4 regions of the Streptomyces pimonensis genome follow, and region 3 is predicted to be linked to each of the others. Evidence: riboswitches for the same ligand, from Rfam matches in the RefSeq annotation. Region 3 holds a riboswitch; each other region holds the start of a gene.

Region 1 (4,823 bases), on a different contig from region 3:
CGCGGCCCCCGGTGGAGCGCCGCGGCACGTGTACTGGTGGCAGCGGCCCCCGGTCCGGTACGGCGCGCCGATCGCGCTGCTCGCGCTGTCCGGTCTGGTCATCCTCGCGCTGGTGCGCGAGCAGACCGGGACGCAGGGGTTCCTGGTCGGGCTCGGTCTCGCCGTCCTGCCCGTGCCGCTGCTCGTCGCCGCCTTCCGCTGGCTGGACCGGGTCGAGCCGGGACCCTGGCGGAACCTGCTGTTCTCCTTCGCCTGGGGCGCCTGTGCGGCGGCGCTGATGGCGATCGTCGCGAACAGCTTCGCCACCCGGTGGATAGCGACGGCGACCGCCGACCCGACCGGCGCCGACACCCTGGGCTCGACCGTCATAGCGCCGGTGGTGGAGGAGTCCGCGAAGGCCGCGGCCGTCCTGCTGGTGTTCCTGTTCCGCAGACGCGACTTCACCGGGATCCTCGACGGCGTGGTGATAGCCGGGGTCACCGCGACCGGCTTCGCGTTCACCGAGAACATCCTCTATCTCGGCACCGCCTTCGGCACCGACCGGCTCACCGGCGACAGCGGCATCACCTCGGTCACCGCGGCGACCTTCTTCGTCCGCATCGTGATGTCGCCGTTCGCGCATCCCCTGTTCACCGTACTCACCGGGATCGGCTTCGGCGCCGCCGCGCTGTCCGCGGACCGGCAGCGGGCCCGGCGTGTGCTGCTGCCGCTGGGCGGGCTGCTCCTCGCGATGGGCGTGCACGCGCTGTGGAACGGCTCCTCGACGTTCGGCCGGTACGGCTTCCTCGCGGTGTACGCGACGTTCATGGTGCCGGTGTCCGGGCTGCTGACCTGGCTGGCGGTGTGGACGCGGCAGCGGGAGCTGCGGACCGTGCGGGCGGAGCTGTCCGCGTACGTGGCCGCCGGGTGGCTCGACGCGGCGGAGCCGTGCGCGTTGGGTTCGATGCGGGCGCGGCGCGTCGCCCGGCAGTACGCGCGCCGCTGCGGCGGGAGGGCGGCGGCACGGTCGGTCGCCTCGTACGAGGCGTACGCGACGTCACTGGCGTTCCTGCGGCACCGGGGGCGACTCGGACGGGCGGGGCCGGACTTCGTCGCCCGGGAACGGGAACTGCTGCTGGAGCTGTGGCACCGGCGGGGAGCGGCCCGGCCGGCCCTGGAGCACGCGGCCCGCGTCACCGCGCCCCGGGCTCCGGTCGCCGCGGCGCCGTGGACGGTGTACGGCGGCTACGGGCCTCCGCCGTACGGGCCCCCGTACGGCGCTTACGACCCGGGCGCCCGCCGGTTCTGACCGGTGCGCCGCGCACCGCCCCGGAAGACACCCGACCGGCAGCCCTGACGTCGGGGGGCGTCGTCGGGACTGCCGGGATCCGGGGCGTACCGGGTCCGCTCGCTCAGACGGTGAGGCCCTTGCCGCGCAGCCACGCCATCGGGTCGATGCCCGCGGCGGAGCCGCCGGGGTGGACCTCCAGGTGGAGGTGGGCCCCGGTGGAGTTGCCGGTGGAGCCGACGCGGCCGATCACATCACCGGTGTTGACCTTCTGGCCGACGCTGACGCTGATGGAGGACTGGTGGGCGTACCAGATCTCGGTGCCGTCGTCGAGCGTGAGCACGGTCTTGTAGCCGTAGGAGCCGTCGTAGCCGGCGGAGGTGATCGTGCCGGTGTGGACGGCCTTGATCAGCGTGCCCGTGGGGGCGGCGAAGTCGAGGCCGGTGTGCTGACCGGAGGACCAGTAGGCGCCGGCCTGGCCGAAGGTCGAGGTGACGGTGTACGAGGAGGTCGGCAGCGCGTACTGCTTGGCCAGCTCGGCGAGGCGCTCGGCCTCGGCCTTCCTCCTGGCCTCCTCCTCGGCCTTCTTCCGGGCGGCCTCGGCCTTGGCCCTGGCCTCCTTCTCCGCCTTGGCTGCGGCCTCGGCGGCCTGCTTCTCGGCGGCGGCGACCGCCTCGGCCTCCGCCTTGCTCTCGGCCTGGGCCTGCTGCTGCTCGACCTGCGCCATGATCCGGGTGCGCAGCGCCTCACCTGCGTCGGACGCGCCCTGCTCGGTGTCGGCGGCGGTCACGCCGAGGGTGCTGAGGGGGGTGACCGGTTCCTCGGGGGTTTCCTCGTCGGAGACGAGGGAACCCACATCAGGAAGGTCGGGCATGGAGATCGACACCGGCGGCTTGCCGGTCTGGGCGCTCGCCATGCCTCCGGCGCCGACGGCCGCTATGACGCCGACACCCAGGACGGTGGAGCTGCGGGCGAGTCCTCCGCCGCGCTGCTTGGAGACGCGGTGCCGGCCGCGTACGGGACGAACGGACTCCGCGGTGGGGTTCCACTCCTCGAAGGGGCCCTCGTCGGCGTCGCTGCCGTAGGCGAAGGTGTCGCCCGGCTTGAACGGGACCTCGGGGGCAGGCGGGTTGGACGCCACGTGGGCGCGCTCCTTTCCTTCCGTCTTCGCCTACCGGGTTAGCTGACGGGTTCGGAGCGGGAAGGTCTCCTACGCGCGTATACGGGCCGTGTGGACACGGCGGTATTCACGCGATTCACCCCATGGTGGTGGTTCCCCGGTTCCCTCGCGGGATTCGGCGCGTGCGCACGGAGCCGCCTTCTGTGACGGCTGGGACGACCGCGCTGCGTTATCGAACGTTAATAGACGGGAGGGCCGGATTCCAAGCCGTTCCTCTTGATCATTAACGGTTTTCGAGGGTACTTAAGCACTACGAGAGAACAAAAACGGACGAGTTGACCGCCCCTCGGGCGATGGGTAGTTTCTGACCGTTCGTCAGTTGTTATGCGCTGCGAGGTGGCTCACTCACGGTGGGTGAGAGCAGGGAGACGGGCAGCGAGGAAGCGGGGAAACGGGGAAGCGGAAAACACCGAGGGCCGGAATCCCTTGGATTCCGGCCCTCGGCCTTCAGTAGCGGGGACAGGATTTGAACCTGCGACCTCTGGGTTATGAGCCCAGCGAGCTACCGAGCTGCTCCACCCCGCGTCGTTGAGACCACTGTACGCCATCCGCGGGACACAGCGCACATCCGTTTACCGGCGGCCCGGTTTCAGCGGCCGAGCAGATGGCCGTTCGGCGCCTTGGCGCGGTCCTCGTACTGGGACAGGACGACGACGGTGGCGCCCTCGCCGGTCAGCACTCCGGTGCCGTCGGCGCCCGCCACGAACGTGTCCGGCTCCCGCCAGGCCGTGACCACCCGCCGCACCCCCGCGTCCAGGATGAGCCGGGCGCAGGGCGCCGGCCGGGACGCGCGGCGGGCGCAGGGCTCCAGGCTGGAGTACACGGTGGCGGTGGCGAGTCGGGGGTCCGCGGGATCGGCCTTGGCCAGCGCGGCCTCCTCCGCGTGCACCACCGGGTCGGCGCCCTCGCGGGAGTGGCCGCGCGCCAGCTCCGTGCCGTCGGCGGCCACCACGACCGCGCCCACGCTGAACGCCGTCTCCGAGGGCGGGCACTCGGCGGCCAGCTCGCAGGCGAGGGCCAGCCAGTGGTGGTCGGCGGCGGAGGGCAGCGGGCCGGTGCCGGGGGCGGTGGGCTCGTAGCGCATCAGGACGACGTCGCCGACCGGGCGGCTCTCGACCAGCCGCAGCCGCCCGCCCGGGTAGGAGCCGGGGCCGAAGAGGCGGGGGGCCTCCGGGTCGCCGACGAACAGGGGCGCGAGGACCAGCTGGAGCTCGTCGGCCAGTCCTTCGGTGAGGAGCTGGGTGTGGACCGTGCCGCCGCCCTCGACCATGAGCCGCCGGACCCCGCGCTCGGCGTGCAGATGCTCCAGCAGCCGCCGCCAGTCGAGCCCGGTGCCGAGCGGGACGACGTCGGCGTCGAGACCGAGGGCGCGGGCGCGCCCGGCGCCCTCGTCGGTCGTGTAGAGGACCTTCTCGCCGCCGGTGTGCCAGAACCGGGCCGTCGGGTCCAGGTCGCCGGAGCCGCTGACGGCGACCTTGAGCGGGTACTCGGTCCCGCCCCCGGCGAGGCGGGCGGCACGCCGCCCGGGCGAGTTGACCAGCAGCCGGGGGTCGTCGGCGCGAATCGTGCCGGCGCCGACCAGAAGGGCGTCCACGGACGCCCGTACCTCGTCGACCCGGTCGAAGTCGGCCGGACTCGACAGCAGCAGTCGCTCCGGGCCGGTGTCGTCCAGATAGCCGTCGAGGGAGACGGCGGCGGACAGCAGGACGTACGGGTGGGGCATCGGTTCCTACTTCCAGGGGCGGGCGGGCCTGTGGGCGTCCAGTCTGACAACGGGCGCGCCGGCCCCTGCGCCGGTTCAGGGCTCGACCAGCCCCTCGCGGACGGCGTACCGGGTGAGTTCCAGACGGTCCTTCAGGCCGAGTTCGGCCGGCAGGTCGGCGCGGTGCCGCTCCACGGTCCCGGAGCCGATGACGAGGAGACCGGCGATCTGCTGCGAGGTCCGACCTTCGGCGACCAGCTCCAGGATCTCCTCCTCGCGGCCGGTGACCGCCCTGGCCGGCAGGGCGCGGCCCTTCCACGCGAGGTCACGGTGGTCGTGGATGAGGGCGTTGACGGCGCCGGGGTGTACCGCAGCGGACCCGGGGCGGACGGGGACGGTAGCGGGCGGCGGCGGTGGGCGACGCTGAAGTCCGTCGCACCGGACGGGTGATGACGTCGGCGGGCGGGCAGACTCCTTCGTACCGTGCCGAGTTCGCGGCAGGCCGACGGTCGAACCGGTGACGCCCCGGTGTCACGGAGCGACGGCCGTCGACGGTGCCACCGGGCGGCCGCCCCCTGGGAAGGAGGAGCCGTGCCCCAGTCCGACGACGAGCGCCTGGTCGACCCCGCAGCCCGTCTCGAACACGAGGGTCCCCGTCTCGTCCGCTCGCTCTC
Region 2 (4,823 bases), on a different contig from region 3:
ACGAGCGACCGGGCCGGACTCGGCGACTGGACCCCCCACCCCGGCCGCTTCCCCGGCGGCCTGAAACCGCTCGCGGACCATGTGCACGGGCTCGGGATGCGGTTCGGCATCTGGGTCGAGCCGGAGATGGTCAACCCCGACAGCGACCTGTACCGCGCGCACCCCGACTGGGTGCAGTTCCAGCCGGACCGCCGGCGTACGGAGTTCCGCAACCAGCTGGTGCTCAACCTCGCGCGTGACGACGTCCGGGAGTACCTCTGGGAACGGCTGGACGGGCTGCTCTCCGGCACCCCCGTCGACTATGTGAAGTGGGACTTCAACCGCTGCTTCAGCGACGTCGGCTGGCCGGACGACCCGTATCCGCAGCGGCTGTGGATCGACCACGTGCGCGGTCTGTACGCCCTGCTGGACCGGTTGCGGGCGGCCCATCCGGGCGTGGCCTTCGAGTCCTGCTCGGGCGGCGGCGGGCGGATCGACCTGGGAGTCCTCTCCCGTACCGACCAGGTGTGGACCTCGGACAACACCGACCCGCTCGACCGGCTCGCCATCCAGCACGGCTTCAGCCAGATCCATCCGGCCCGGGTGATGGCCGCCTGGGTCACCGACAGCCCCAACGCGATGCTCAACGGGCGGGTCAGTTCGCTGCGCTTCCGGTTCGTCAGCGCCATGGCCGGGGTGCTCGGCGTCGGCGGCGACCTCGCGCGGTGGACGGAGGAGGAGCTCGCCGAGGCGCGGGAGTGGGTCGCGCTCTACAAGGAGATCCGGCCCCTCGTCCAGCGCGGCGACCTGTACCGGCTGCGTCCTCCGGAGGGCGGGCTGAGCGCGGTGCAGTACGTCCTCGGCGACGAGACCGTCGTCCTCGCCTGCCTCCAGGCCCAGCACCACGGAGAGCCCGTTCCGGCCCTCCGGCTGCGCGGCCTCGATCCGGAGGCGTCGTACGAATGCCGTGAAAGCGGCGAAACGCACCGGGGCGCCGTCCTGCTGCACCACGGGCTGCACACCGGTCTGCGGGGAGACCTGGACGCCGCGGTGTTCCGGCTGCGGCGCCGGTGATCGCATGATTGGCGCGTCATGTCCGATTGATGCGCTTCGCCGTAATGTGCCCCGAAAGAAAGGGGGATGGGGAGGGGTGCGTGAGCATCGTCATATCCGTGACGATGTGTTGTCGCCATGCTCACGTAATTCCGTGGAGGGGCAGGGGAATTCGTGCGGGAAGGGAATCCCGGCTGACGCTCGGTGACGTCTTTTCCGTATGTCGATCACGAAAAAGCGTGTTCGCGGTGAACCTCGCGCTTGTCCCACCGCGTCCGGGTCGCTTACGTTCGCCACCGATCCGGACGGACGCCTAATCCTGCCGCCGCCCGGAGCCCGCACACACTGACCCGTCCACGGCAGGAACGGGGGACCCACAGGTACGACTGCCTGTTCCGGTTCCCGGAACGGCTTGGGGTTAAGCCACGCGACAGCGCGGCCGGGCATCTCCAGCCCGCACCCGACAGCTCACCTCGTAGGCGCCGGAGAGGAATTCGACATGCCCGCGAAGGGTAAGCACCGCCGTACCAGGACCCAGCGTTTCACCCGCTCCATCGCCGTCGCCGGAACCGGTGGCGCCGCACTCGCCCTGCCGCTCCTCGGCACCACCGGCGCGCACGCCGCCACGCCGCAGAGCGCCCCCGAAAAGGCCGTCCAGTCCCTTTCCGCCGGCCAGAAGACCGTCACCGACAAGGGCGGCGAGGCCCGCACGTACACCGTGAAGGCCGGGGACTACCTCGCGAAGATCGCCGAGGCGGAGAACGTCGACGGCGGCTGGAAGAAGCTCTACGCGGACAACCGCGAGGCCATCGGTGCCGACCCGTCACTCATCCACCCCGGTCTGAGGCTCTCCGTCGACGTCGGGGCCGCCACGGCCGCGCCGCAGGAGTCGCCCTCCGCCGCGGCCCCGCAGGCCCCGGAGCGGAAGACCGAGCAGCCCGCCGAGCAGCCCTCCCCGGACACCTCCACCCGGACCACGAACACCGACCAGGCCGCGAGCGCCTCCGGTTACAGCTCCCCGGTGCCCGGCGCCGGCCTCGGCACCGCCTACAAGGTGGCCGGCAGCATGTGGTCCAGCGGCTACCACACCGGCGTCGACTTCGCCGTCCCGACCGGCACCTCCCTGAAGGCCGTCGGCGCCGGCACCGTCGTCTCCGCGGGCTGGGCCGGAGCGTACGGCAACCAGGTCGTCCTCAAGCTCGACGACGGCCACTACGCCCAGTACGCCCACCTGTCCTCGCTCTCCGTCTCGGCCGGCCAGGCCGTGACCGGCGGCCAGCAGGTCGGTCTCTCCGGCTCGACCGGCAACTCGACCGGCCCGCACCTGCACTTCGAGATCCGCACCACCCCGGACTACGGCTCGGACGTGGACCCGGTCTCCTACCTCCGCTCGAAGGGTGTCGCCATCGGCTGACCCCCGACGACCTCCCCGACGCGCGCGCCGGAGGCCGGACCCCGATTCCCGGGTCCGGCCTCCGGCGTATTCCGGAGTTGGCCAACATTTTGGAAGTGTCTTATCTCACCGTGCGTCAACCTTTCCTTACGGTCGCGTAGGTCACATTCGAAGGTGAATCATGAGCGGTTGTGGCAGACGATTCGAAGAGTGACAGCAGAGCAGTGATCGGGTCGTACGTGGCGGTGGGGGACAGCTTCACCGAGGGTGTCGGCGACCCCGGCCCCGACGGGGCGTTCGTCGGCTGGGCCGACCGGTTCGCCGTGCTTCTCGCGGACCTCCGGCCCGAGGGCGACTTCGAGTACACCAATCTCGCCGTGCGCGGAAAGCTGCTGGACCAGATCGTGGCGGACCAACTGCCGAGGGCGGTCGAACTCGCCCCCGACCTGGTCTCGTTCTGCGCGGGCGGCAATGACATCCTCCGCCCGGGCAGCGATCCGGACGAGGTGGCCGAGCGGTTCGAGCGGGCGATCGCCGCGCTCACGGCCGTGTCCGGCACGGTGATGGTGACGACCGGGTTCGACACCCGTGGCGTTCCCCTGCTGAAGCATCTGCGCGGCAAGATCGCCACGTACAACGGGCACGTACGGGCCGTCGCCGACCGCTACAGCTGCCCGGTGCTCGACCTGTGGTCCCTCAGGAGCGTCCAGGACCGCAGGGCCTGGGACGCCGACCGGCTGCACCTGTCGCCGGAGGGACACACCCGTGTCGCGCTCCGCGCCGGGCAGGCCCTCGGCCTGGAGGTCCCCGCCGACCCCGAACAGCCCTGGCCGCCCCTGCCGCCCCGCGGCACGTTCGAGGTCCGACGGGACGACGTCCAGTGGGCCCGCGAGTACCTGGTGCCGTGGATCGGCCGCCGGCTGCGCGGGGAGTCGTCGGGCGACCACGTGATCGCCAAGGGGACGCTGTCCCCGGACGACATCAAGGTGCGGATCGCCGCGGTGGCGTGAGAGCCGCTTCGCCGGTGGCGGCGGTCCCCCGCACCGCGGTGCGGGGGACCGCCGCACATAATGGAATGTCTGACCGACTCCACTTGGAGGCACCGTGGCCGGTTCCCGTTCCCAGAGCTCCGGGCCGCGCGCCCTGCGGCCCGTGTCCTTCGGCGCGGACCCGAGTGGCGAGCGCATGGCACGCATCCGCAGATCCCCGCACTTCAAGGACGGGGTCTTCCGGAATCCCGGGGGCGCCGCCCGGATCCGCCCGACGGGGGCGACGCGGGACCTGGCGAAGACCTACTTCGACAAGGACTCCCGTTCCCGCCGCGCCCCGAAGGGCGCCGTCCCGGTGCACCCGACCACCCTGGCCGACATCTCCCGTCCGCCGGCCACCGGGCTGCGCCTGACCTGGATGGGCCACTCCAGCGTGCTCGCGGAGATCGACGGACACCGGGTCCTGTTCGATCCCGTGTGGGGCGAGCGCTGCTCGCCGTTCCCCTTCGCCGGGCCCAGGCGACTGCACCCCGTGCCGCTGCCGCTGGCCGCGCTCGGCCCGGTCGACGTCGTCGTGATCTCCCACGACCACTACGACCACCTGGACCTGCCCACGGTCAAGGCGCTGGCCGGCACGGACACCCTGTTCGCCGTACCCCTCGGCGTCGGCGCCCGCCTGGAGCGCTGGGGCGTATCCTCCGGGCGGCTGCGCGAGCTGGACTGGCACGAGGCGACGGAGGTCGGCGGCCTCACCCTCACCGCCACCCCGGCCCGCCACTTCTGCGGCCGGGGCCTGCGCAACACCCAGCACACCCTGTGGGCCTCCTGGGCGGTCGCGGGCGGGGAGCACCGGATCTACCACAGCGGTGACACCGGCTACTTCGAGGGCTTCAAGGACATCGGCGCCGATCACGGCCCGTTCGACGCCACGATGATCCAGGTCGGCGCGTACTCGGACTTCTGGCCCGACATCCACATGACGCCCGAGGAAGGCGTCCGGGCCCATCTCGACCTGCAGGGAGGCAGTCCGGGCGGGGTGCTGCTGCCGATCCACTGGGGGACGTTCAACCTGGCGCCGCACGCGTGGGCGGAGCCGGGGGAGTGGATGAAGGACGTGGCCGAGGGGGCGGGGCAGGCGGTGGCGTTCCCGCGGCCGGGTGAGCCGTTCGAGCCGGCGGGGAGGCTGCCGGTGGAGGCGTGGTGGCGGGCGGTGTCCGGTCCGATCGCGCACCCGTGGCGGCGTCCCCGGATCGCTGAGGGCGTGGCCGGAGCGAGCAGGGGTGATCTCGATCTCGCGGGTGAGCGGTGAGGTCGGCCGGGGACGAGCTCGGCGAGATGGCCCGGACACGGGAGCTTCTCCCGGCTGAAGAGCAGGATCGTGTACGGGGAGCCTTGGGCAGGGCGCCTCG
Region 3 (4,823 bases):
GTCGGCGATGGTGACGTCCTCGGTCTCGCCGGAGCGGTGGGACATCATGCACTTGAAGCCGTTGCGCTGGGCCAGCTCGACGGCGTCCAGGGTCTCGGTCAGCGAGCCGATCTGGTTGACCTTGACCAGCAGGGCGTTGGCGGCGCCCTCCTCGATGCCGCGGGCGAGGCGCTCGGGGTTGGTGACGAACAGGTCGTCGCCGACGAGCTGGACCTTGTCACCGAGCTTGGCGGTGATGGTCTTCCAGCCCTCCCAGTCGTCCTCGAACAGCGGGTCCTCGATGGAGACGAGCGGGTACGCGTCGACGAGCTCGGCGTAGTACTCGGTCATCTCGGCGGCGGAGCGCTCCTTGCCCTCGAAGGCGTAGGAGCCGTCCTTGTAGAACTCGGACGCGGCGACGTCGAGCGCCAGGGCGATCTGCTCGCCCGGGGTGTAGCCGGCCTCCTTGATGGCCTCGAGGATGAGGTCGAGGGCCTCGCGGTTGGAACCGAGGTTCGGGGCGAAGCCGCCCTCGTCGCCGAGGCCGGTGGCCAGGCCCTTGCTCTTCAGGACCTTCTTCAGGGTGTGGTAGACCTCGGCGCCCCAGCGCAGGGCCTCGGAGAAGGACTCCGCGCCGATCGGGGCGATCATGAACTCCTGGATGTCCACGTTGGAGTCGGCGTGCGAGCCGCCGTTCAGGATGTTCATCATCGGCACCGGCAGCAGGTGCGCGTTGGGGCCGCCCAGGTAGCGGAAGAGCGGGAGGTCGCTGGCCTCGGAGGCGGCGTGGGCGACGGCGAGCGAGACGCCGAGGATGGCGTTGGCGCCGAGGGAGCCCTTGTTGTCGGTGGCGTCCAGGTCGAACATCGCCTGGTCGATCAGGCGCTGCTCGGTGGCGTCGTAGCCGACGAGCTCCGGGCCGATCTGCTCGATGACGGCCAGGACCGCCTTCTCGACGCCCTTGCCCAGGTAACGGCCTGCATCGCCGTCACGGAGTTCGACGGCCTCGAAGGCGCCGGTGGAGGCGCCGGACGGGACGGCGGCACGACCCGTGCTGCCGTCGTCGAGGCCGACCTCGACCTCGACCGTGGGGTTGCCTCGGGAGTCCAGGATTTCCCGGGCTACGACGACGTCGATGGACGGCACGAGCATCTCCTTCTTGGATGTGACGCGGGTGAGCAGGACCCCGAAGGGTCTTGCGAGACCGAGCCTAACCGGCTCCGGGCGATCGGCCATCCGGCCGCCCGTCCCGTGGACAGAACCGAGAGTAAATTGTTTCCGAACGAAACAAAGCCGTTCCCGGAAACCCGGCCGTGAAAAACCCCGCCCCGGCGCGTACGGGGGAAGACGCACCGGGGCGGGAGCAGGGGGCGGCCGCTTACTTCAGGTGCAGCTGCTGGCCCGGGTAGATGAGGTCGGCGTCGTCGACGATGTCGTCGTTCAGCTCGAACAGCTGGGCCCAGCCGCCCGCGACGTCGTGCTCGGCGGCGATGGAGCTGAGGGTGTCGCCCTTGACGACCTTGTACTCGCCGTCGCCCTTCTCGACCTTCTCGCCGGTCGGGGTGGTGACGGTCTTCTCCTTGGCCTTCTGCTCGGTCTTCTGCTCGGTCTTCTGCTCGGCGGCCGGACGCTCGGCGGAGCGGGAGGCCTTCTGCCCGCTCTCACGCGTGCCGGTGGAACCGGTGCCCTGCGAGGAGCCGGCCGAGGAGCCGTTCGAGGAGGAGCCGGTGTAGGCGGCACCGGACAGGCTCTTGCCACAGACCGGCCAGGCGCCCTTGCCCTGGCCCGCGAGGACCTTCTCGGCTATCTCGATCTGCTGCGCCTTGCTGGCCCGGTCGGCGGTGGAGGCGTACTGCGTGCCGCCGTACGCGGCCCAGGTGGAGGCGGAGAACTGCAGGCCGCCGTAGTAACCGTTGCCGGTGTTGATGGACCAGTTGCCGCCGGACTCGCACTGGGCGACGGCGTCCCACTCGGAGGCGGTGGCGGCGGAGGCGCTGCCGGCCGCCATCAGCGGGGCGGCGACGGCGGCGGAGGCGACACCGGCGACGGCGATCGCGCGGGTGGCCTTGGACGGACGACGGTGCTTGCCCTTGCCGGAAAACAGCATGGTTGGATCCCCTCACCGACGCCTACGAGGTGAGCTGTCGGGTTCGGGCCGGTTGAGTTGCCCGGCCGCGTCCCTCACGGGAGGCGGCTCCACCCCAAGCCCGATCCGGTGTCAATCACCGGAAGGGGCGCTTACCTTGGGTCCCCCGCTCCTGCCTGCGGCGCATGACGCGACGACTGTTCCCGTGCTGCCGCTGGCAGGATTCGGCGTGGCGGCAGCCGGGGCCCGCGATGGCGAGCGATCACGACCGTAGGCACGCGATCCGCGGAATTTCAAAGACGATCAGGGCTTCTGAGACCTATCTCTCACAGCCTTCAAAGCGGACATTGGCCGCGAATCGTGACGTCAACTGTCGTCGGAGTTACACCCTTTCGGGCGTCACTTTCCGCCCGGTTCGATCCCGACCTCAAGCTCCTGCCCCGGCAGGATGAGGTCCGGGTCGGCACCGACGACCTGCTCGTTCTCCGCGTAGAGCGACCGCCATCCGCCGTCGAGCTCGAGGGAGCCGGCGATGGACGAGAGGCTGTCGCCGGTGCGCACGGTGTACGAGCCGTCGGCTGCGTCGCGCGGGGCGTCGGCACCGCGCGAGGCGTGCCGTCCGGACGAGTCCGCCGCACGGTCCTCCGCCTCGCCCTCCTCGGCACTGATGCCACGATGACGGCCGCCGCTCGCGTCCTCGGTGCCGGTGAGTTCGGAGGAGCCGGTGTTCTGGCCGGACGTGGCCGACTCGTCGCTCCTGGGAGTGGCCGAGGCGGAGGGGGAGGCGCCGGATCCGTCGTCGGAGCCGGTGTCCGATTCCTTCCCCGAGCCGGCCGAGCCGTCGGACTTCGCCGATCCACCGGTCGCACCCTCGCCGTCCTCCGGCTCCTCGGCGCCGGACGTGGCCGACGGCGAGGGCGAAGCGGCCGGATCAGCGGAGTCCGCCGATCCGGACGGGTCCGTGGAGCCGGACGAGCCCGTGAGGCCGGAGGAGCCGGACGAGTCCTCCGCCACACCCGTGTCGATGTCGGCCGGCGCCGAGTCCTGCTCGAGGCCCGCCGTCGGTCCGCAGGTGTGCCAGGCGCCGACCCCCCGGTCGGCGAGGATCCTCTCGGCCACGGCGATCTGCTGACCGCGGCTGGCCTGGTCGGGGCTGGCCGCGTAGTCCAGGCCGCCGTAGCCCTCCCAGTCGTCCTGGGTCAACTGCAGGCCGCCGTAATAGCCGTTGCCGGTGTTCTGGCTCCAGGAGCCACCGCTTTCGCATTCGGCGACCCGGTCCCAGGTCGTGCCGTCGGCCGCGCTGGCGCCGCCGGCCCCGAGGAGCGGGATCGCGATGGCGGAGCCGGTCACTCCGGCCGCGACGAGGAGAGCCGGAGCCTGGCGGGGGCGACGGTGCCGACCGTTCCCGGAGAGCATGCGGAGACCTTTCGCAGAACAGCAACGACAGGTGCGGTGAGTGAAGCCCTGGGCACCGCACTTGATGGGTGAACGTATCGGCAGACGATCACTTGTCACAAGTTCATGCCGCGCAGATCACGTGAAGATCACAGAGCTGAGGGCGTGTCATGTTTACGCTGGCCCACTCCGGGTCACTGCGGACGGCGGTCCGGTCCTTCACCTCCGCGGAGGAGTGAAGTCCACCGGGAGCGTGCGCAGTCCGCGCATGATGAGCCCGCCCCGCCAGCGGAGTTCGGCCGGCTCCACCGCGAGCCGCAGGTCCGGCAGACGCGTCAGCAGGGTGGCGAGCGCGGTCCGGCCCTCCAACCGGGCCAGCGGGGCCCCCAGGCAGTAGTGGATGCCGTGGCCGTACCCCAGATGCTGGTTGTCGCGCCGGCCGAGGTCGAGCACGTCCGGGTCGCCGAACCGCTCCGGGTCCCGGTCCGCGGCGGCGAGCACGACGAGAACGGGGTCGCCGGCCGCGATGCGCTGCCCTCCGATGGTGACCGGCTCGGTGGCGAACCGCCAGGTGGCGAGCTCCACGGGACCGTCGTACCGCAGGAGCTCCTCGACACCGGTCTCCAGCAGCCCGTGTTCCCCGGCGGCGAGGGAGCGCTGCAGGCGGTCGCGCTGTCCGGGGTGGGTGAGCAGGGCGTAGGTGCCGTTGCCGATCAGGTTGACGGTGGTCTCGAAACCGGCGAACAGCAGGATGAACGCCATGGCGGCGGCCTCGTTCTCGGTGAGGTGCTCACCGTGGTCGGAGGCGCGGATGAGGCCGGAGATGAGGTCCTCGCCGGGGGCGGCTTCGGCGGGGAGCGCCTCGCGCTTGCGGTGGATCAGCTCGGCGAGGTAGCCGCGCATCTTCTTCACGGACCGGGCGACCCCGCCGCGCGGCCCCCCGCCGTGGCGGATCATCATGCCCGCCCAGTCCCGGAAGTCGTCCTGGTCCTCGCGCGGGACGCCGAGCAGGTCGCAGATGGCGTAGATGGGGAGGGGGAAGGCGAACTCGTGGATGAGGTCGGCGGAGCCGCTGTCCGCGAACCGGTCGATGAGCCCGTCGGTGAGCTCCTGCACGCGGGGCGCGAACTCGGCGACCCGGCGCGGGGTGAACGCCTTGCTGACCAGCCGGCGCAGCCGGGTGTGGTCCGGCGGGTCGATGTTCAGCAGATGCGTCATCAGCTCCGCCTGGCGCTCCCCGGGGATACCGGTCCTGCCCTTGGCGTGCGCGGGCTCGTCGTGGTGCGCGGGGTTCTTGGACAGCCGGCTGTCGGCGAGGGCCTGCTTGGCGTCGGCGTACCGCGTGACCAGCCACGCCTCCACC
Region 4 (4,823 bases), on a different contig from region 3:
CATCGGCTCGATGGCGGACCTGGACGCGGCCACCCTGGAGGACGCGCGCCAGTTCTTCCGTACGTACTACGCGCCGAACAACGCCGTGCTCTCCGTCGTCGGCGACATCGACCCGGAGCAGACGCTCGCCTGGATCGAGAAGTACTTCGGCTCCATCCCGTCCCACGACGGCGAGCCCGCCCCGCGCGACGGCTCGCTGCCCGAGGTCATGGGCGGGCAGCTGCGCGAGATCGTGGAGGAGGAGGTCCCCGCGCGTGCGCTGATGGCCGCCTACCGGCTGCCCGAGGACGGCACGCGTGCGTGTGACGCCGCCGACCTGGCGCTCACCGTCCTCGGCGGCGGCGAGTCCTCGCGGTTCTACAACCGGCTGGTACGGCGCGACCGCACGGCCGTGGCCGCCGGCTTCGGCCTGCTGCGGCTGGCCGGGGCGCCCTCCCTGGGCTGGCTGGACGTGAAGACGTCCGGCGACGTGGAGGTGCCGGTCATCGAGGCCGCCATCGACGAGGAGCTCGCCCGGTTCGCCGAGGAGGGTCCCACGGCGGAGGAGATGGAGCGCGCGCAGGCCCAGCTGGAGCGCGAGTGGCTCGACCGGCTCGGCACGGTCGCCGGCCGCGCCGACGAACTGTGCCGGTACGCGGTCCTGTTCGGCGACCCGCAGCTCGCCCTGACCGCCGTGCAGCGCGTCCTGGAGGTGACGGCGGAGGAGGTGAAGGAGGTCGCCAAGGCCCGCCTGCGCCCCGACAACCGCGCGGTGCTCGTCTACGAGCCGGTCGCCCCGGAGGGCGAGGACACCGAGGAAGCCGCCGCAGTTGCCGGCGCCGACGAGAACGAGGAGACGGCGAAGTGACCGAGCTCGCCACGATGGACTTCCACCCGCGGCCGCAGGCGGGCGACGCCAAGCCCTGGGCCTTCCCGGCCCCCGAGCGGGGCACGCTCGACAACGGCCTGACCGTGCTGCGCTGCCACCGTCCCGGCCAGCAGGTCGTCGCCGTCGAGGTGCTCCTCGACGCGCCCCTGGAGGCCGAGCCGGACGGTCTCGACGGTGTCGCCACGATCATGGCGCGGGCCTTCTCCGAGGGCACCGACAAGCACTCCGCCGAGGAGTTCGCCGCCGAGCTGGAGCGCTGCGGCGCCACCCTGGACGCGCACGCGGACCACCCCGGCGTCCGCCTCAGCCTGGAGGTGCCGGCCTCCCGGCTCACCAAGGGCCTCGGGCTGCTCGCCGACGCGCTCAGGGCGCCCGCGTTCGCCGACAGCGAGGTCGAGCGGCTGGTCCGCAACCGCCTCGACGAGATCCCGCACGAGCTGGCCAGCCCCTCCCGCCGCGCCGCCAAGGAGCTCTCCAAGGAGCTGTTCCCGGCGAGTTCGCGCATGTCGCGCCCCCGCCAGGGAACCGAGGAGACGGTCACCGGCATCGACTCCGCGGCCGTGCGCACCTTCTACGAGAAGCACGTCCGCCCCGCCACGGCCACCGCCGTGGTCGTCGGCGACCTCACCGGCATCGACCTGGACGCGCTGCTCGGCGGCACCCTGGGCGCCTGGGCCGGCTCCCCGGCCCAGCCGCGGCCCGTCCCACCGGTGGTCGCGGACGACACCGGCCGCGTCGTGATCGTGGACCGCCCCGGCGCCGTCCAGACGCAGCTGCTGATCGGCCGCATCGGGCCCGACCGGCACGACCGCGTGTGGCCCGCGCAGGTGCTCGGCACGTACTGCCTGGGCGGCACCCTCACGTCCCGCCTGGACCGCGTGCTGCGTGAGGAGAAGGGATACACCTACGGCGTACGGTCGTTCGGGCAGGTCCTCAGGTCCGCCCCGGACGGTGCCGGCGCGGCGATGCTGGCGATCAGCGGCTCCGTCGACACCCCGAACACCGGACCCGCCCTCGACGACCTGTGGACGGTGCTGCGCACGCTCGCCGCGGAAGGGCTCACCGACGACGAACGCGATGTCGCCGTGCAGAACCTCGTGGGTGTGGCGCCGCTCAAGTACGAGACCGCCGCGGCCGTCGCGAGCACCCTGGCCGACCAGGTCGAGCAGTACCTGCCCGACCACTACCAGGCGGACCTGTACCGGCAGTTGGCCGCGACCGGCACCGTGGAGGCCACCGCGGCCGTCGTGAACGCCTTCCCGGTGGACCGCCTGGTGACGGTCCTCGTCGGCGACGCGGCGCAGATCAAGGCGCCGGTGGAGGCCCTCGGGATCGGCGAAGTCACCGTCGTGACCGCCGAGTAGCGAGCCGCCACGGCGCACACGCTCGGGGCCCTGGTGGCAGGAGAGCCACCAGGGCCCTCGTATGCCCGAATTGGGGCGGAGGTTGCCTGTCTGCCCTGTGGGATGCGCTACAAAAACCCGGATCCGTTTGAGGATCGGGAGGCGTCCCGCATAGCTTCGTCCGGGCTGTTCGTCGGTCAGTGCGCCGCACCCGCGGCACCGGACAGCCATCGCCGAGTCCCCGTACGGCGCGAGCCAGGGGAGCCGGGGACCCACATACGTCCCTGGGGTGAATCGGACGCCCGCGCGTGTCGCGAGGGGGCCCGTAGGAGACCTTCCTGCTCCGAACCCGTCAGCTAACCCGGTAGGCGAGAGGGAAGGAAAGGACCAGCCTGTACATGGCGTTCACCCGCGCCCCGGGCAAGCACCGTCGTCCCAGCAGGATGCAGCGCGGCACCGCCCGCGCGGCGGGCGTCGCGGCGCTCACCACCACCGGCGTCGTCGGCTCCCTCGCGGCTCCCGCACTCGCCGCCGAGCCCGCTGCCGCGCAGACCGGCCTCACGCCCGTCGTCACCCTGGGCGACGCGGTCGCCGAGCGGATAGAGGCCCAGGCGGCCGCCCAGCACGAGGCCGCCCGGGAGGCGGCCGAGGCCGCCGCGCGGAAGGCCGCCGAGGAGACGGCGCGCGAGAAGGCCGCCGAGGAGGCCGCCGCGAAGGCCCGCGCGGAGAAGGAGCGCGCCGCGCGGGAGGCCGAGCGCGAGCGCCTCAGCACCTTCGTCTCCCCGATCCCCGGCTCGTACGTCTCGACCAGCTACCGGGCCGGCAGCTCGCTGTGGTCCTCCGGCAGCCACACCGGTGTCGACTTCCACGCCGCGAGCGGCACCCCCGTCCAGTCGGTCGGCATCGGCACCGTCGTCGAGGCCGGCTGGGGCGGCTCGTACGGCAACCAGGTCGTCATCAGGATGAACGACGGCACGTACACCCAGTACGCCCACCTGTCGTCCATCGGCGTCTCGGTGGGCCAGCAGGTCGCCGCCGGGCAGCGGATCGGCCTCTCCGGCGCCACCGGCAACGTCACGGGCGCGCACCTGCACTTCGAGGCCCGTACGACGGCCGAGTACGGCTCCGACCTCGATCCCGTCGCCTACCTCCGCGCGCACGGCGTCAGCCTCTGACCCGAGGACTTCCCGGTGCCCCGGCTCCCCGAGCCGGGGCACCGGTGTTTCCGGTCGGCGCTCGTCCGAAAAACGCGCATGGATTCCGGTCCGCCGTCGTGAATTCCCGCTGATTGGAATAGAGTCACGGAACACACGTCAATCGTCGACGTTTCACGGGGATTAAGCGGAGGTCGGTCATGCGTATTCCCGCGCACTCGGTGTGCACGGCGATCCGGGACGACATCGTCGCGGGTGTCCACGAGCGCGGCGGCCGGCTCACCGAGGAAGTCCTCGCCCGCCGTTACGGTGTCTCCCGCGTCCCCGTCCGGGAGGCGCTGCGCACGCTGGAGGCCGAGGGGTTCGTGGTGACCCGGCGGCACGCGGGCGCGTGCGTCGCGGAACCCACCGAGCAGGAGGCCGCCGACCTGCTGGAGATGCGCATGCTGCTGGAGCCGCTCGGCGCCTCCCGCGCGGCCCAGCGCCGCACCGAGGCCCATCTGAAGGTGCTGCGCGGCCTGGTCCGGCTGGGGCAGGAACGCGCCCGTCAGGGCCACAGCGACGATCTGCGCTCCTTGAGCGGCTGGTTCCACGAGACGCTCGCCCAGGCCACCGGCAGCCCGGCGCTGACCTCGGCGCTGACCCAGCTGCGGCACAAGATCGCCTGGATGTACGCCGCCGAGGGTCCGTCCGATCCGGTCGGGTACTGGGCGGAGCACGGCGCGATCGTGGACGCCGTGGCGCGCGGCGACGGCGACCGCGCGCGGTCCGTCACGGCGCTGCACACCGAGCGCGCGAGCGCCGGGCACCGCCTGCGTTTCGCCTCCGGCGCCGGCCGCGCGGACCGGGTGAGGAACTCGCAACATGCCGTAAACATGACGGGTCTCCGGCATTAACACGGCTGCCGTATACAAAGAGGGAGTAATTCCGGGGGTTATTCGTGCTGCTTGGAAAAGGGAAAGCGAAAGGCCCGTCCGGTGGTCCGGGCGGGCCTTTCGGTGAGACGGACGGGCGTCCGTCGAGGAGACGACTCCCGTGGTCGTGAATGCTCAGACGGTCTCGGGGAGCTCCTCGAGGCCCTCGGAGACCAGCTTCGCCAGACGGTCCAGGGCGGCGTCGGCGCCCTCGGCGTCGGAAGCGAGGACGACCTCCTCGCCGCCCTGGGCGCCCAGGGCCAGGACGGCCAGCATGGAGGCCGCGTTGACCGGGTCGCCCCCGGCCTTGGCGATCGTCACCGGGACGCCTGCGGCCGTGGCGGCTCGGACGAAGATGGAGGCGGGGCGGGCGTGGAGACCCTCGGCCCAGCCGACGTTGACGCGGCGCTCAGCCATGTGTTGCTGCCCTTCACTGTTCAGGGTTGTCTAGACCAGTTTCCCACATCGTGAAGCATGCCCGGGGGCGGCGTCCGCTCCCGGTGGCGGCCGGACCGCGGCCTCGGTCCGGCTGTCGTCCACCACA

Evidence for each region. A riboswitch is a leader RNA that binds a small molecule or an ion and turns the genes downstream of it on or off. The one in region 3 is predicted to bind cyclic di-AMP.
Region 1: another riboswitch for cyclic di-AMP. It lies ahead of KYY02_RS27735 (M23 family metallopeptidase); the one in region 3 lies ahead of KYY02_RS23735 (transglycosylase family protein).
Region 2: another riboswitch for cyclic di-AMP. It lies ahead of KYY02_RS13965 (M23 family metallopeptidase); the one in region 3 lies ahead of KYY02_RS23735 (transglycosylase family protein).
Region 4: another riboswitch for cyclic di-AMP. It lies ahead of KYY02_RS31405 (M23 family metallopeptidase); the one in region 3 lies ahead of KYY02_RS23735 (transglycosylase family protein).

The regions. Positions count from the first base shown of each region.
Region 1 is NZ_JAHWZY010000037.1:41,998-46,820, reverse strand. It holds gene KYY02_RS27740 (PrsW family intramembrane metalloprotease) at 1-1,288, shown strand, start outside; gene KYY02_RS27735 (M23 family metallopeptidase) at 1,392-2,408, opposite strand; cyclic di-AMP (ydaO/yuaA leader) riboswitch at 2,421-2,578, opposite strand; tRNA gene KYY02_RS27730 (tRNA-Met) at 2,899-2,972, opposite strand; gene KYY02_RS27725 (dihydrofolate reductase family protein) at 3,037-4,170, opposite strand; partial or broken gene KYY02_RS27720 (LuxR C-terminal-related transcriptional regulator) at 4,246-4,515, opposite strand; gene KYY02_RS27715 (DUF3040 domain-containing protein) at 4,741-4,823, shown strand, end outside.
Region 2 is NZ_JAHWZY010000011.1:208,238-213,060, reverse strand. It holds gene KYY02_RS13970 (alpha-galactosidase) at 1-1,053, shown strand, start outside; cyclic di-AMP (ydaO/yuaA leader) riboswitch at 1,369-1,527, shown strand; gene KYY02_RS13965 (M23 family metallopeptidase) at 1,532-2,446, shown strand; gene KYY02_RS13960 (SGNH/GDSL hydrolase family protein) at 2,650-3,435, shown strand; gene KYY02_RS13955 (MBL fold metallo-hydrolase) at 3,530-4,723, shown strand.
Region 3 is NZ_JAHWZY010000027.1:6,493-11,315, reverse strand. It holds gene eno (phosphopyruvate hydratase) at 1-1,125, opposite strand, end outside; gene KYY02_RS23735 (transglycosylase family protein) at 1,358-2,086, opposite strand; cyclic di-AMP (ydaO/yuaA leader) riboswitch at 2,091-2,259, opposite strand; gene KYY02_RS23730 (transglycosylase family protein) at 2,465-3,481, opposite strand; gene KYY02_RS23725 (cytochrome P450 family protein) at 3,680-4,823, opposite strand, start outside.
Region 4 is NZ_JAHWZY010000055.1:13,942-18,764, forward strand. It holds gene KYY02_RS31395 (M16 family metallopeptidase) at 1-847, shown strand, start outside; gene KYY02_RS31400 (M16 family metallopeptidase) at 844-2,232, shown strand; cyclic di-AMP (ydaO/yuaA leader) riboswitch at 2,433-2,597, shown strand; gene KYY02_RS31405 (M23 family metallopeptidase) at 2,610-3,386, shown strand; gene KYY02_RS31410 (GntR family transcriptional regulator) at 3,566-4,261, shown strand; gene KYY02_RS31415 (HPr family phosphocarrier protein) at 4,415-4,696, opposite strand.